Regions from separate parts of the Streptomyces halobius genome, predicted to be linked through region 4. Evidence: riboswitches for the same ligand, from Rfam matches in the RefSeq annotation. Region 4 holds a riboswitch; each other region holds the start of a gene.
What was found. A riboswitch is a leader RNA that binds a small molecule or an ion and turns the genes downstream of it on or off. The one in region 4 is predicted to bind cyclic di-AMP.
Positions count from the first base shown of each region.

Region 1 (3,181 bases), 250 kb from region 4:
GCCCTCGGCCAGTTCGAAGCCGCCGTCGGGGCCACGGGGGTCGGCCTGCGGGTCGTAGATGGGCGGGGCCTGTTCTCCGGCGAACACTCGGCGGAACCAGTTCCGCTCCACCTCCGCCATGTGCTGGACGAGGCCGGTCAGCGTGCAGCCGGATGGTGGCACGGACGCGTCGGCGGCCTGCTCGTCGTCCAGGCCTTCGCACTTCATGGCGAGGGTGGCGCGGTGAAAGTCAAGCCAGCTTTCGAGCGTGGTGCGCTCGTCGGCGTTCAGGGGCGGCATAGGGCGTTCGACGGTGCTCACCGGTCGATTATCGCCGGCGACCAAACCCGTCGACAGGCAGGGACGCACCGCAGGGCGAACGTTGCCTGATGCGGCATTAGGTTGGGACGCTGCAACCAGGGGCGAACTGTCCCCCGGTTACAGCGCCCGGCGTCGGCGGGATCGTTCGATGCGAACGCGCTCGTAGCCTCCGTCGACCGGCGAGGGCGGGGTCTGGATGCTCCCCTTGGTGAACTCTTGGTCAGGGGGCGGTGACGGCACCCCTGTGTCCGAGAGCAGGACATAACGGTTCTACGAGGGGACGGGCACCTCAGGTGATGCCAGGCGGAATTCAGATGGTGACGCCGTGCGCCCGGAGGTAGGCGAGGGGGTCAACGTCCGAGCCGTAGCCGGGGCCGGTGCGGATCTCGAAGTGCAGGTGCGGGCCGAAGGCGTTGCCCGTCGAGCCGGAGTAGCCGATCTGCTGGCCACCGGAGACCGACTGGCCGGCCCGGACGCTCATGTTCGACAGGTGCGCGTACTGGCTGTACTTGCCGTCGTGGTGGCGGATGACGACCTGGTTGCCGTAGGCGCCACCCCAACCGGCGGAAACGACCTCGCCCGCACCGATGGCCTTCACGGCGGTGCCGGAGGAAACGGGGAAGTCGACGCCCGTGTGGTAACCGCTGGACCAGGCGCTGCCGGGCTTGTGGTAGGGGGTGCCGATGGCCGAGTGAACCGGGGCGGTGTACCCGGAGGACGACTGCTGAGCCTTCTTCTCCGGGGCCGGCGCGGGCTTCGGGGCGGCCGTGGCATGCTTCGGGGCCTTCCGCTCCGGCGCGGGAGCCGCATCCCCGTGGAGGGAGAGTTCCAGACCCGGGTGGATCAGGTTCGGGTTCTGGCCGACGGCCTCACGGTTGTCGTCGTAGACCGTCTCCCAGCCACCCTCGACGTCATGGTCATGGGCGATCTTGTACAGGGTGTCGCCGGAGGCGACCGTGTACGAGTCGGGCTTGCGGTGCTTGCCGCTGCCCGCAGCAGGCTTGCGCTCGGCCTTGCGCTCGGCCTTGGGAGCGGCCTTGCGCTCGGCCTTGGGAGCGGCCTTGGCCGGAGCAGACTCCTTCTGGTCGTCCGGAGAGATGTCGGGCGCGCCGCCGCCACGGGTCAGACCGGCCTTGGGCCCGCACACCGGCCAGGCGCCGGGGCCCTGGACCTTGAGCACCTTCTCCGCGGTGGTGATCTGCTGGTCCTTGGAGGCGAGGTCGGCCCGAGGGGCGTGCTCCCCGCCGCCGAACTCCTGCCACGTGCTCTGGGTGAACTGCAGACCACCGTAGAAGCCATTGCCGGTGTTGATTGTCCAGTCACCGCTGCTCTCGCACTCGGCGACCTTGTCCCAGGTATCGACGGAAGCGGCGTGCGCCGCGCCGGCCCCGATCAGGGGGAGGGCTATGCCGGCACCGCCGGCGGTGATGGTGAGGTAGGCGCGCGAAATGCGGTTGGGCTTGTATCGGCGATGACGCCCACGTGCAGACATAGAAATCTTCCTCTCCTACGCCTGCGAGGTGAGCTGTCGGGTTCGGACAGGAGTTGCCCGGCCGCGCGTGGGAAGCAGCGTGGAGCGCTGCGGCGCGTCTTCACCCCAAGCCGGACCGTACGGGTGGGCACAGCCCGGCGCCTTACCTGGTTCCCCCGCTCCTGCCGTGATGTCGTTGTTTTCCCCCACCGGCGGCAGGATTCGGCGCTCCGGTGTTGGATTCCCGCGTCATTGGATTCTGCGGAGGGCCAAAAGTAAACACATCGATTTCACCGGGACAAGATGCCTGCAATACAACGAAGATCGATTGGATGCATTCATTCGGACATGGCGTCACACTGCGCTGCGGATCTTTGCCACAGAGCGATACGAGATCTTGCAGATCGATACCCAAGAAGGGAAAAGAACAACGGAGTTGACGGGAAGCGGACATCCCGGACGCGCGACGCCGACAGGGCCCCGATCCTCATTGTGAAGTGCATCACTGAGGCCGATATGCCCGATTCAGTAATTGAGTCCCATTTGCCACTGCGGGCGCGATAAGGGCTCTTTAATCTGACATGACTGGCCATCAGTCGGGAACACCAGCCAGTCGGGAACATCAGCGGTTCGGCGCCACCACTCCGCAGCCCGGCCGCGAAGTCCGCTGCCGAATGTCACGGTCGCGGTACGGAAGGTGGTGCCCGCCCCCGTCGGTGCGGAGCCCGCACTCTCGCCCGGGCTCGACGTGGCGTCGACCGCCTCGCCCTGGCGCCTTCTCGCGAGGCCCGCCGGGAGGCGCACATAGACATGGCCCCCGTAGCGCCCGGGGCACCCAGGGCCCGGGAGGACGCCAGGCTCCTGGAAGGTCGTTTCACAGGAGGCGTGACGCGCACGATGATCCTGTGCATGAACCTTGGAGTGCTGCGGCCAGGCTTCGAGGAATACCAGAACACGAGGAATACCAGAACACCGGGAAGCCGGACACGGTACGGCGGTGTCCCGGAGAGCCGGGCACGCTGCTGAAGCCCGAGTGGCAGCGCACCGGCATCCGCGTACACCTGAATGAGGAAGTCCCCACGCTTAGTCGCAGGACCGGCCGTGGCACGCCGAAGCCCTTGGAGGGGTTTCGTCGCGCGTCGCGTCGGGCGGCGGCCTGCTGCTTGAACTCATCAATATCGGTTGTAGACGGGGGCGGCTGGTGTCATTCAGTGGGCTAGGGCATCCGGAGGCGGAATTCGGCATCTTCCGACCGAGAGCGGCTTTCGTGCTCCTGCCCCCACAACCGACCGAAGGGAAAGCGGCAATGGGAAGACATCGCAAGCCGTCAGATTCGCGAACCGGCGTGCGGGGTGGGCATGGGCGTGGCCACTGCGGCCCTCGGACTCACCGGGGTCGGGTTCACCGCCA
Region 1 covers NZ_CP086322.1:5,637,641-5,640,821, reverse strand. The annotation lists gene K9S39_RS25650 (DinB family protein) at 1-300, opposite strand, end outside; gene K9S39_RS25645 (transglycosylase family protein) at 611-1,792, opposite strand; cyclic di-AMP (ydaO/yuaA leader) riboswitch at 1,796-2,009, opposite strand.
Region 1: another riboswitch for cyclic di-AMP. It lies ahead of K9S39_RS25645 (transglycosylase family protein); the one in region 4 lies ahead of K9S39_RS26895 (LysM peptidoglycan-binding domain-containing protein).

Region 2 (3,181 bases), 570 kb from region 4:
CGGTGCAGGACACCCCGAACGGCGTACGGATGATCGTCGGCGACGTACGGGGCAAGGGGCTGGGAGCGGTGGAGGCCGCGGTGATCGTCATCGGCGCGTTCCGGGAGGCGGCGGAACAGGAGGCCACGCTGGAGGCGGTCGCCGGCCGGCTGGAGCGGGCGCTGCAGCGCGAGGGGCAACGGCGCGAAGCGCTCGACGAGTACGAGGGGTTCACCACCGCCCTCCTCGCGGAGATCCCCACCAAGGAGCAGTCCGTGCTGCGCGTCCTCAACCGTGGGCATCCACCGCCCCTGCTGCTCGCCCCGGACGGGGGGCTGCGCGAGCTGGCACCCACCTCGCCCGCGCTGCCGCTGGGGCTCACGGAGGTGGCGGGGTGGCCGGACCGGACGGACGAGTCGTTCTTCCCGGCCGGCTCCTTGCTGCTGTTGTTCACGGACGGGGTGACCGAGGCCCGGGACCGGGCCGGCCGGTTCTACGACCCGACGGTGCGGCTGCGCGGCCGCCACTTCCTCGGACCCGACGACCTTCTGGACACGGTGGTCGAGGAGGTCTCACGGCATGCGGGCGGGGCGCCGGCGGACGATATGGCGCTGCTGGCGGTGCAGCGGCCGTTGGGGGCTTAGGGCTGGTTCAGGACCTGTCGGGTGGGGGATGGGCCGGGGGCAGGGGCGGAGAGGCCCTCCGCCGGGCGGTTCCTCTCCTTTTCTCTCCTCTCCCCTCCCCTCGCCCGTTCAGCCCTACGTGCGGGAGCCTCTCGCTCGTTCAGCCCTACGCCCGGGAGGCCCTCGGCCAGACGAGGGCTTGCAGCCAGCGGAGGGCTTCGGGGGCGGCGACCGGGTCGAGGGCGGAGGATTCCCGGTGCCGATCCGCCGCTGTCTGGGCGCTGTTGACGACGTTTCCGACGCTGGCGACCGTGATCCGAGGTCACTGTGCTCACTTTCCGTAATCGTCGCGCACCCCTCCGCATAACAACTGGTGCACAATCGCCGCGAGGCCGTTTGGCGATGCGTGGTCAACTTGCCCGTATTACTGCCGTAATGAACGAAAAGTGCACGCCAGTGCCGGTGCGGAGCACATACGGATTCTCGGGAAGGCTTGGAAAACGACCTCGGTCTCTATTACTGTCCGATAACGCAGCGCGGTCGTCCCAGCCGTCGCAGAGGCGGCACCGCGCGCCAACGCCGAATCCCGCAAGCGCATTTCACGCACGTCCAGCATTTCCAGCAACGCCGGCACTTCACGCAAACGATCCGCCCTCTCCGTATCGAACCGACTCAACCGCATCAACTGCACTGAGCGCACTGAAATGCACTGCACGGCACGCACTTACTGCACGCACTGTGTATGTGCCGCATGCACCGCACGCACTCCATGTGCTCAACCGCAGGTGAATGCACTGAACTGCTCGACGGCACGCATGGATCTGCACGGATTTGCGCTGAACTGCGCCAACGGAACCGGGGAACCACCACCTTGGGGTGAGTCGGACGCCTCCGCCAGAAGGCGCCCGTAGGAGACCTTCCTGCTCCGAACCCGTCAGCTAACCCGGTAGGCGAGAAGGAAGGAAAGGAGTGCGCCCCCGTGGCGTCCAACAGGTCTGCCCCAGAGGCTGCGTCCGCCAACGACCTCTACGAACGAGGTCCGTCCGAGGGGAGCGATCTTCCCGGTCCTTCCGTTGGTGCCGACCATGCTCCGGCCTTCGCTTACGGCGGCGGTGGACAGGACGGTATGCGCGGCGGTGAACCGGACGGCAGCCACGACGCCGACGGCCCGTGGGAGGAGTGGAACCCCACCGAGGAATCCATCCGTCCGGTCCGCGGCAGGCACCGGGTGGCCAAGCAGCGCGGCGGCGGACTCGCCCGCAGCGGTACGGTCCTGGGCGTCGGCGTCATCGCGGCGGTCGGCGCAGGCGGGATGGCCACGGCCGAGGACCGTCCGCCGCTGCCGATCTCGATGCCGGACATCGGCGGTATGGCCGAGGATCTCTCGGACAAGCTGCCGGACGCCAAGTCCTTCCCCGGCATAGGCGGCCTCATATCCGACTCCGGCTCGGACTCGGGTGCCGGCTCGGGTTCTGGTGCAGGCTCCGATGCAGGTTCTGATTCCTCCCTTTCCGCCGCCCCGGCCTCCGGTAACGCCGCCCCTCTCTCTCAGGCCGGCCTGAGCCAGACCGAGGCCGCACAGGGCCGCGACGCGGGCGAGGCGCTGCGCAACCGCATCCTGCAGCAGGCCGACGCGCAGCAGGGCGCCGCCGAGCAGGAGGCACGCGACGCCGCGGAGGCCGCAGCCATCGAGCAGGCGTCGAAGGACGCGGCCGCGCAGCAGCAGGAGGCCGAAAAAGCCGCGGCGGCCAAGAAGGCGGCGGAGTCGGAGGCCAAGCGCAAGGCCGAGGAGGAGGCCCGCCGGAAGGCGGAGGCCGAGCGCCTCGCCAAGCTGGCGCGCAGCTTCACCAGCCCCCTCACCTCGTACACCCTCACCGCCAGCTTCGGCCAGGCCGGCGACCGCTGGGCCGCGGACCACACCGGGCAGGACTTCGCCGCCCCAACCGGCACTCCCGTCAAGGCGGTTCACTCCGGCACCATCACACAGGCCGGATGGGCCGGCTCGTACGGCTACCGCATCGTCCTCACCCTCGACGACGGCACGGAACTCTGGTTCTGCCATCTGTCCTCCATGGTGAAGACCTCCGGCAAGGTCAACACCGGCGACGTCATCGGCCGCGTCGGCGCCACCGGCAATGTCACCGGCCCCCACCTCCACCTGGAGGTCCGCCCGGGTTCCGGCGACCCGATCAACCCGCTGACCTGGCTGCGGGAGCATGGGGTGAGTGCCTGAGGGGTCTGGCGAGGCAGTCCGACGGGCGTGGGCCGAAGGGTGTCGTTAGGGGGAGGGGCTGACGGAGTAGGTCCGGGAGGGGCTGGCGGAGTTGGTCGGGAGGGGCTATCGGGGTCGTCCTGTGAGGCGGTCTGACGGAGTGGATCCCGGGACGGCCTCAAACCATTCCGGAACGACCCAAGAAATCCCCAACACAACCCCCAACACAACCCCCAACACCCCCAGCAACTCCCATCGAACCCAAAACTCCCCAACTCAACCAACCCGGGGAATAACTCCCCCTCCCCCAACGCTGTAACAACGCATGACCGCGACACACAAACCCCTTGGCTCGCTCTCCGTCTCC
Region 2 covers NZ_CP086322.1:5,318,404-5,321,584, forward strand. The annotation lists gene K9S39_RS24175 (PP2C family protein-serine/threonine phosphatase) at 1-623, shown strand, start outside; cyclic di-AMP (ydaO/yuaA leader) riboswitch at 1,427-1,570, shown strand; gene K9S39_RS24180 (M23 family metallopeptidase) at 1,582-2,835, shown strand; gene K9S39_RS24185 (aldo/keto reductase) at 3,140-3,181, shown strand, end outside.
Region 2: another riboswitch for cyclic di-AMP. It lies ahead of K9S39_RS24180 (M23 family metallopeptidase); the one in region 4 lies ahead of K9S39_RS26895 (LysM peptidoglycan-binding domain-containing protein).

Region 3 (3,181 bases), 3.1 Mb from region 4:
CAGGTCGTCGCCGTCGAGATCAATCTCGTCGCTCCTCTGGAGGCCGAGCCCGAGGGCCTGGACGGCGTGGCCACGATCATGGCGCGTGCCCTGTCCGAGGGCACCGACAAGCACACCGCCGAGGAGTTCGCCGCCGAGCTGGAGCGCTGTGGCGCCACCCTGGACGCGCACGCCGACCATCCCGGAGTACGGGTCTCCCTCGAAGTCCCGGCCTCCCGGCTGCCGCGCGCGCTCGGCCTGCTCGCCGACGCCCTGCGGGCCCCCGCCTTCCCGGAGAGCGAGGTCGAGCGGCTCGTACGCAACCGGCTCGACGAGATCCCGCACGAGCTCGCCAACCCGGCCCGGCGCGCCGCGATGGCCCTGTCCAAGGAGCTGTTCCCGGCCGCCTCCCGGATTTCGCGGCCCCGTCAGGGCACCGAGGAGACCGTCGCGCGGATCGACGCGGCGGCCGTCCGCGCCTTCTACGACGCCCATGTACGGCCCGCCACGGCCACCGCCGTCATCGTCGGTGACTTCGCCGGCGTCGACCTGGACGCGGCGCTCACCGACACCCTGGGCGCCTGGACCGGTTCCACCGCCGAGCCGCTGAAGGCGTCGCCGATCACCGCCGACGACACCGGCCGCGTGGTGATCGTGGACCGTCCCGGGGCCGTCCAGACGCAGCTGCTCATCGGCCGTATCGGCGCCGACCGGCACGACCGTGTCTGGCCCGCGCAGGTCCTCGGCACGTACTGCCTGGGCGGCACCCTCACCTCCCGGCTGGACCGGGTGCTGCGCGAGGAGAAGGGCTACACCTACGGGGTGCGCGCTTTCGGCCAGGTGCTGCGGTCCGACGCGGCCGGCGGCGGTGCCGCGATGCTGGCCATCAGCGGCTCGGTGGACACCGGCTCCACGGGGCCGGCGCTGCAGGACCTGTGGCAGGTGCTGCGCACCCTGGCGGACGAGGGCCTCACGGACGCCGAGCGGGATGTCGCCGTGCAGAACCTCGTCGGGGTCGCGCCGCTGAAGTACGAGACCGCCGCGGCCGTCGCGGGGACCCTTGCCGACCAGGTGGAGCAGCATCTTCCCGACGACTTCCAGGCGCAGCTGTACCTCCGGCTGGCGGAGACGGGCACCGTCGAGGCGACGGCGGCGGCGGTGAACGCGTTCCCCGTGGACCGCCTGGTGACGGTGCTGGTGGGCGACGCGGCGCAGATCGCCGGGCCCGCCCGGGAGCTGGGCATCGGCGAGGTGACGGTCGTCAGCGGCTGATCCGCCGTGGTGGCACGGACCTGACCGGGAAGCCGGCAGGAGACCGGCGGGAAGGGGCAGGGGACCGGCCGGGACGTGCAGGAGAGCGGCAGGGCAGCGATCCGGCGGAGCCGGTGACCACTGGTCATATCGCGACAAATGAGATCCCGTGGCGTGCACGCGCCACGGGATCTCCCGTATGTCCGGATTATTGCGGCCGGTTGCTTCGTGACCGTGTGGCGTATGGCACAAAGGTGCGGTTCTGTTTGCCGATTGAAAGTTGTCCCGTTTAGCGTCGGTCCGGCTGTTCGCCAGCAGTACGCCGCAACCGCGGCACCGGACAGTCATCGCCGAGTCCCCGTACGGCGCGAGCCAGGGGAGCCGGGGACCCACATATCCCCTGGGGTGAATCGGACCTCTCTCCGGAGGAGTCCGTAGGAGACCTTCCTGCTCCGAACCCGTCAGCTAACCCGGTAGGCGAGAAGGAAGGAAAGGACAAGCCACCAGATGGCATTCATCCGTGCCACCGGGAAACACCGTCGTCCGAGCCGCTCCGCTCGGACGACCCGCAACATCGCCGGCATAGCCACCCTCGCGGCCACCGGTGTCGTCGGCTCCATGGCCTCCCCGGCGCTGGCCGCGACCGACGAGGCGACCACCGACACCGGTCTGACCCGGGCCGTCGTGCTCGGCGGCGAACTCGCCGACCGCCTGGAGGCCCAGGCCGATGCCCAGGAGGCGGCCGCCGAGGCCGCCGCCGCGCGGGCGAAGGCCGAGGCCGAGGCCAAGAAGCGGGCCGAAGAGGCCAAGCGCCGCGCCGAGGAGGCCAAGAAGAAGGCCGAGGCGAAGGCCGAGGCGGAGCGCGCCGCCAAGGAACGCGCGGCCCGTGAGGCGGAGCGCAAGCGCCTCAACGCCTATGTCGCGCCCATCGCCGGCTCCTACGTGTCCACCGGGTACAAGGCGTCCGGCGGGCTGTGGTCCTCCGGCAGCCACAGCGGCATCGACTTCCACGCCGCCTCCGGCACGTCGGTGCGCGCCGTCGCCGCGGGCACGGTCGTCGAGGCCGGCTGGGGCGGCGCGTACGGCAACAACATCGTGATCAAGATGAACGACGGTACGTACACCCAGTACGGCCACCTGTCGTCCCTCGGCGTCTCGGCCGGCCAGACCGTCACCCCGGGCCAGCAGATAGGCCTCTCCGGCAGCACCGGCAACAGCACGGGGCCGCACCTGCACTTCGAGGCCCGCACCGGCCCGGACTACGGCTCGGACATCGACCCGGTCGCCTACCTGCGTTCGCACGGCGTCAGCGTCTGACGTCCCGCCCCCGTCGCAGCGTCCTTGAGAGCCCCGGCCCCGGCCGGGGCTCCGGCGTATCCGACCGCGCTCGGTGCCGACTGCGCGCCGATGGCCAAATTATGTCCATGAATACTCGGAGTCCGTCGGAAAAGCCGCCCCAGTCGAATAGAGTCGCGGAAAAGTCGCCGATCGGCGGCTAGGGTGAGGAAAATGTCGCCGTTCGGCGATGTTTCCACGGGATTACGGCGGAGGCACGGACGATGCGAGGTCATATTTCCGCGCATGCGGTGTGCACGGCGATTCGCGATGATATTGTCTCCGGTGTGCTCGCGCCGGGGAGCCGGCTGATCGAGGACATCCTGGCAGCGCGTTACGGCGTCTCCCGGGTCCCGGTGCGCGAGGCGCTGCGCACGCTGCAGTCCGAGGGCTTCGTCACCACCCGTCATCACGCGGGCGCCTGTGTCGCCGAGCCCACCGAGCAGGAGGCGGCCGACCTCCTGGACATACGGGCCCTGTTGGAGCCGCTGGGCGCCGCCCGCGCCGCGGCCCGCCGCAGCCCGGCGCACCTCAAGGTGCTGCGCGGCCTGGTGCGGCTGGGCCGCGAACGGGCGCGCCACGGCCACCCCGCGGATCTGCGCCAACTGGACGGCTG
Region 3 covers NZ_CP086322.1:2,840,620-2,843,800, reverse strand. The annotation lists gene K9S39_RS13075 (M16 family metallopeptidase) at 1-1,251, shown strand, start outside; cyclic di-AMP (ydaO/yuaA leader) riboswitch at 1,569-1,725, shown strand; gene K9S39_RS13070 (M23 family metallopeptidase) at 1,738-2,547, shown strand; gene K9S39_RS13065 (GntR family transcriptional regulator) at 2,790-3,181, shown strand, end outside.
Region 3: another riboswitch for cyclic di-AMP. It lies ahead of K9S39_RS13070 (M23 family metallopeptidase); the one in region 4 lies ahead of K9S39_RS26895 (LysM peptidoglycan-binding domain-containing protein).

Region 4 (3,181 bases):
AGCTCGTTCGAGAGTTCGTTTCTACGACTCAACGTTCGTTGCGACGACTCAACCGACAACTCAACCGCCGCTCGAAAGGCAACCGCATGCGCTCCGGGAACGGCCGACACCGTCGCCCCCGTCAGGCACCGGCCATCTTTGTCACAGCGGGGGTGACCGGCGCCGGCCTGGCCATGCCGCTGCTCGGCGCCGGCGGTGCACACGCCGCCGACACCGCGACCTGGGACCGGGTCGCACAGTGCGAGAGCGGCGGGATGTGGAGCGCCGCCTCGGGCAACGGCTTCTACGGCGGCCTGCAGCTGACCCGGGAGATGTGGGACGAGTACGGCGGCCGGGCCTATGCCTCGCGCCCCGACCTCGCCAGCCGCTCCCAGCAGATAACCGTGGCCGAGAAGATCCTGGCCGACCGGGGCCCGGACGCCTGGCCCAGCTGCGCCGTGAACGCCGGGCTGACCCAGGACGGCCGCGCGCCGGAGGTCGACCCGGGCGGCACCAGCGCGCCGATCCCCGATCCGTCGGACAGCGCCGACCCCTCGGAGCCTCAGGGCCCCCTGGACCCGTCCGGCTCGACCGGCGGCTCCGGCAGCTCCGACGACTCCGGAGCCTCCGCCGACCCGAGCGATCCGTCCGCCCCCACCGATCACACCGATCACACCGGTCCCTCCGACCCGTCCGATGACGTGACGCCCTCGCCCTCGGTGCCCGGCGGGTCGGACGCCACGGACCCGTCCGACCCCTCCAACCCCTCTGCGGACCCGTCCAGCCCCTCCGAGGCCCCGGACGACTCCTCCGACTCCTCCAAGACCCCTGACCCGTCCGATTCCCCGGCCCCGGGCGACGGCCGTGGCGACGACGCGTCCCAGCACGCCGACCCGAGCCCCACGCCGAGCCACCGGCCCACCAGGGGCAGGCACCGTGGCGACGCGGACGACAGGGAGGGCAAGGGCGAAAACGGAGCGGGTGACGGCGACAGGCCGTCGGGCCGGCATGCCTCGCGCGGCGACGGCGCGCACCGTACGCCTCCGGCGGCCGACGGCGAGTACACCGTGCGCCCGGGTGACAGCCTGTCAGCCATCGCGGCGGCCAACGAGCTGCCGGGCGGCTGGCCCGCGCTCTACGACCGGAACAAGGACGTCATCGGCTCCGACGCGGACCTGATCCGCCCAGGTCAGCTCCTCGACCTCGGGGACTGAACGGGGAATCAGGGCCTTCCTGATGGGGCACCGCCCCCCTTCGGGGAAAGTGAGACATGGATCTCGTCCCGCGGGGCGGTGTCCGACCCGTCCGGCTTTTCCATACCGCGTCCTGCCTGCGGAAATATGAGCCCCTCGTGATCAAAAGCTGTCAACTTGACTTAGAAGAGGGGGTTTGAACGGTAAGGCGGTTACTGCTTACGGTCGGGACCGCTCGCCAAAGCGGGCTCTTCGATCACACGCCGAATCCTGCCGGTGGTCGGAGGCAGTCGACGCGCAAGCGCCGAAGGCAGGAGCGGGGGACCCAAGGTAAGCGCCGGCCCCACCCGTGAAAGCGGGCCGACCGGCTTGGGGTGAAGCCACGTGCGACAACACGTGGCCGGGCAGCTCACAGCCCGAACCCGACAGCTCACCTCGCAGGCGTCGGTGAGGAAACGATTCCAGACATGCTGATCAACAAGGGCAAGCACCGTCGTCCGTCCAAGGCCGTCCGCGTCGCCACCCTGGCCGGTGTCGCCGGCGCCGCCGTGGCCGTCCCGCTGATGGCCGCCTCCTCCGCGTCCGCCGCGTCCGTCTCCACCTGGGAGAAGGTCGCCCAGTGCGAGTCCAGCGGCAACTGGTCGATCAACACGGGCAACGGCTACTACGGTGGTCTGCAGTTCTCCAACTCCAGCTGGGCCGCCGCCGGTGGTACCAAGTACGCCCCGCGCGCCGACCTGGCCACCAAGGAACAGCAGATAGCCGTCGCCGAGAAGCTGCTCGCCATGCAGGGCCCGGGCGCCTGGGGCTGCGCCGCTGCCGGTGGCCTGACCGCCGGTGGCCCGGCCGCCAACGTCGACGCCTCCGGCTCCGCGCAGACCAAGTCCGCGCCGAAGGCCGAGACCGCCAAGCCGGCCCCCAAGCAGGAGAAGGCGCAGCCGGCCCCGAAGGTCGCCCCGCAGAAGTCCAACGGCTCCGGTGACTACACCGTGAAGCCGGGCGACACCCTCGCCAAGATCGCCAAGGCGCACGGCACCGACTGGAAGACGGTCTACGCCGAGAACAAGTCCGTCATCGGCGGCAACCCGAACCTGATCTTCCCGGGCCAGCAGCTCAGCATCTGAGCCGTCCCGCATCGCGGAACCGCTCATCCGTGAACCTGCCCCGTCCGGCGCGTCGTCCCCCCCGCGCGCCGGACGGGGCATTTCCATGCCCTTTCCATGCTTTTTCCACGCCCTTCTCCACACGCGTCGTTGTCCGAGCACCGGGCATCCCCCTTCTCCGGGCACCGGACCGCCCCGGCTGCCCGCAAGCCCCTGACCGGCCACGTCCCGTGGTTTCCCCGCTCCGCGAACAATGCCGCGAAAGTCCCGTGAGCTGGGCCTTTGGGCCTCATTTCGTCCCACTGAGCGGGCCAACGGCAAGCGGATGCCCCCAAGCCGGTTAGGCTCGTGCTGCAGAACTCCAGACACCCATGAAGGAGACAACGTGCCGTCCATCGACGTCGTCGTAGCCCGCGAAATTCTCGACTCGCGAGGTAATCCCACGGTCGAGGTCGAGGTCGGCCTCGACGACGGCAGCACGGGGCGTGCCGCCGTGCCGTCCGGCGCCTCGACCGGCGCTTTCGAGGCCATCGAGCTGCGTGACGGCGACCCGAACCGTTACCTGGGCAAGGGCGTAGAGAAGGCCGTCCTGGCCGTCATCGAGCAGATCGGCCCGGAGCTCGTCGGCTACGACGCGACCGAGCAGCGGCTGATCGACCAGGCGATGTTCGACCTGGACGCCACCGACAACAAGGGCTCTCTCGGCGCCAACGCCATCCTGGGCGTCTCCCTCGCCGTCGCGCACGCCGCCTCCGAGGCCAGCGACCTGCCGCTGTTCCGCTACCTGGGCGGCCCCAACGCGCATGTCCTGCCCGTCCCGATGATGAACATCCTGAACGGCGGCTCGCACGCCGACTCCAACGTGGACATCCAGGAGTTCATGATCGCCCCGATCGGCGCGGAGTC
Region 4 covers NZ_CP086322.1:5,892,612-5,895,792, forward strand. The annotation lists gene K9S39_RS26890 (transglycosylase family protein) at 153-1,193, shown strand; cyclic di-AMP (ydaO/yuaA leader) riboswitch at 1,465-1,631, shown strand; gene K9S39_RS26895 (LysM peptidoglycan-binding domain-containing protein) at 1,640-2,296, shown strand; gene eno (phosphopyruvate hydratase) at 2,601-3,181, shown strand, end outside.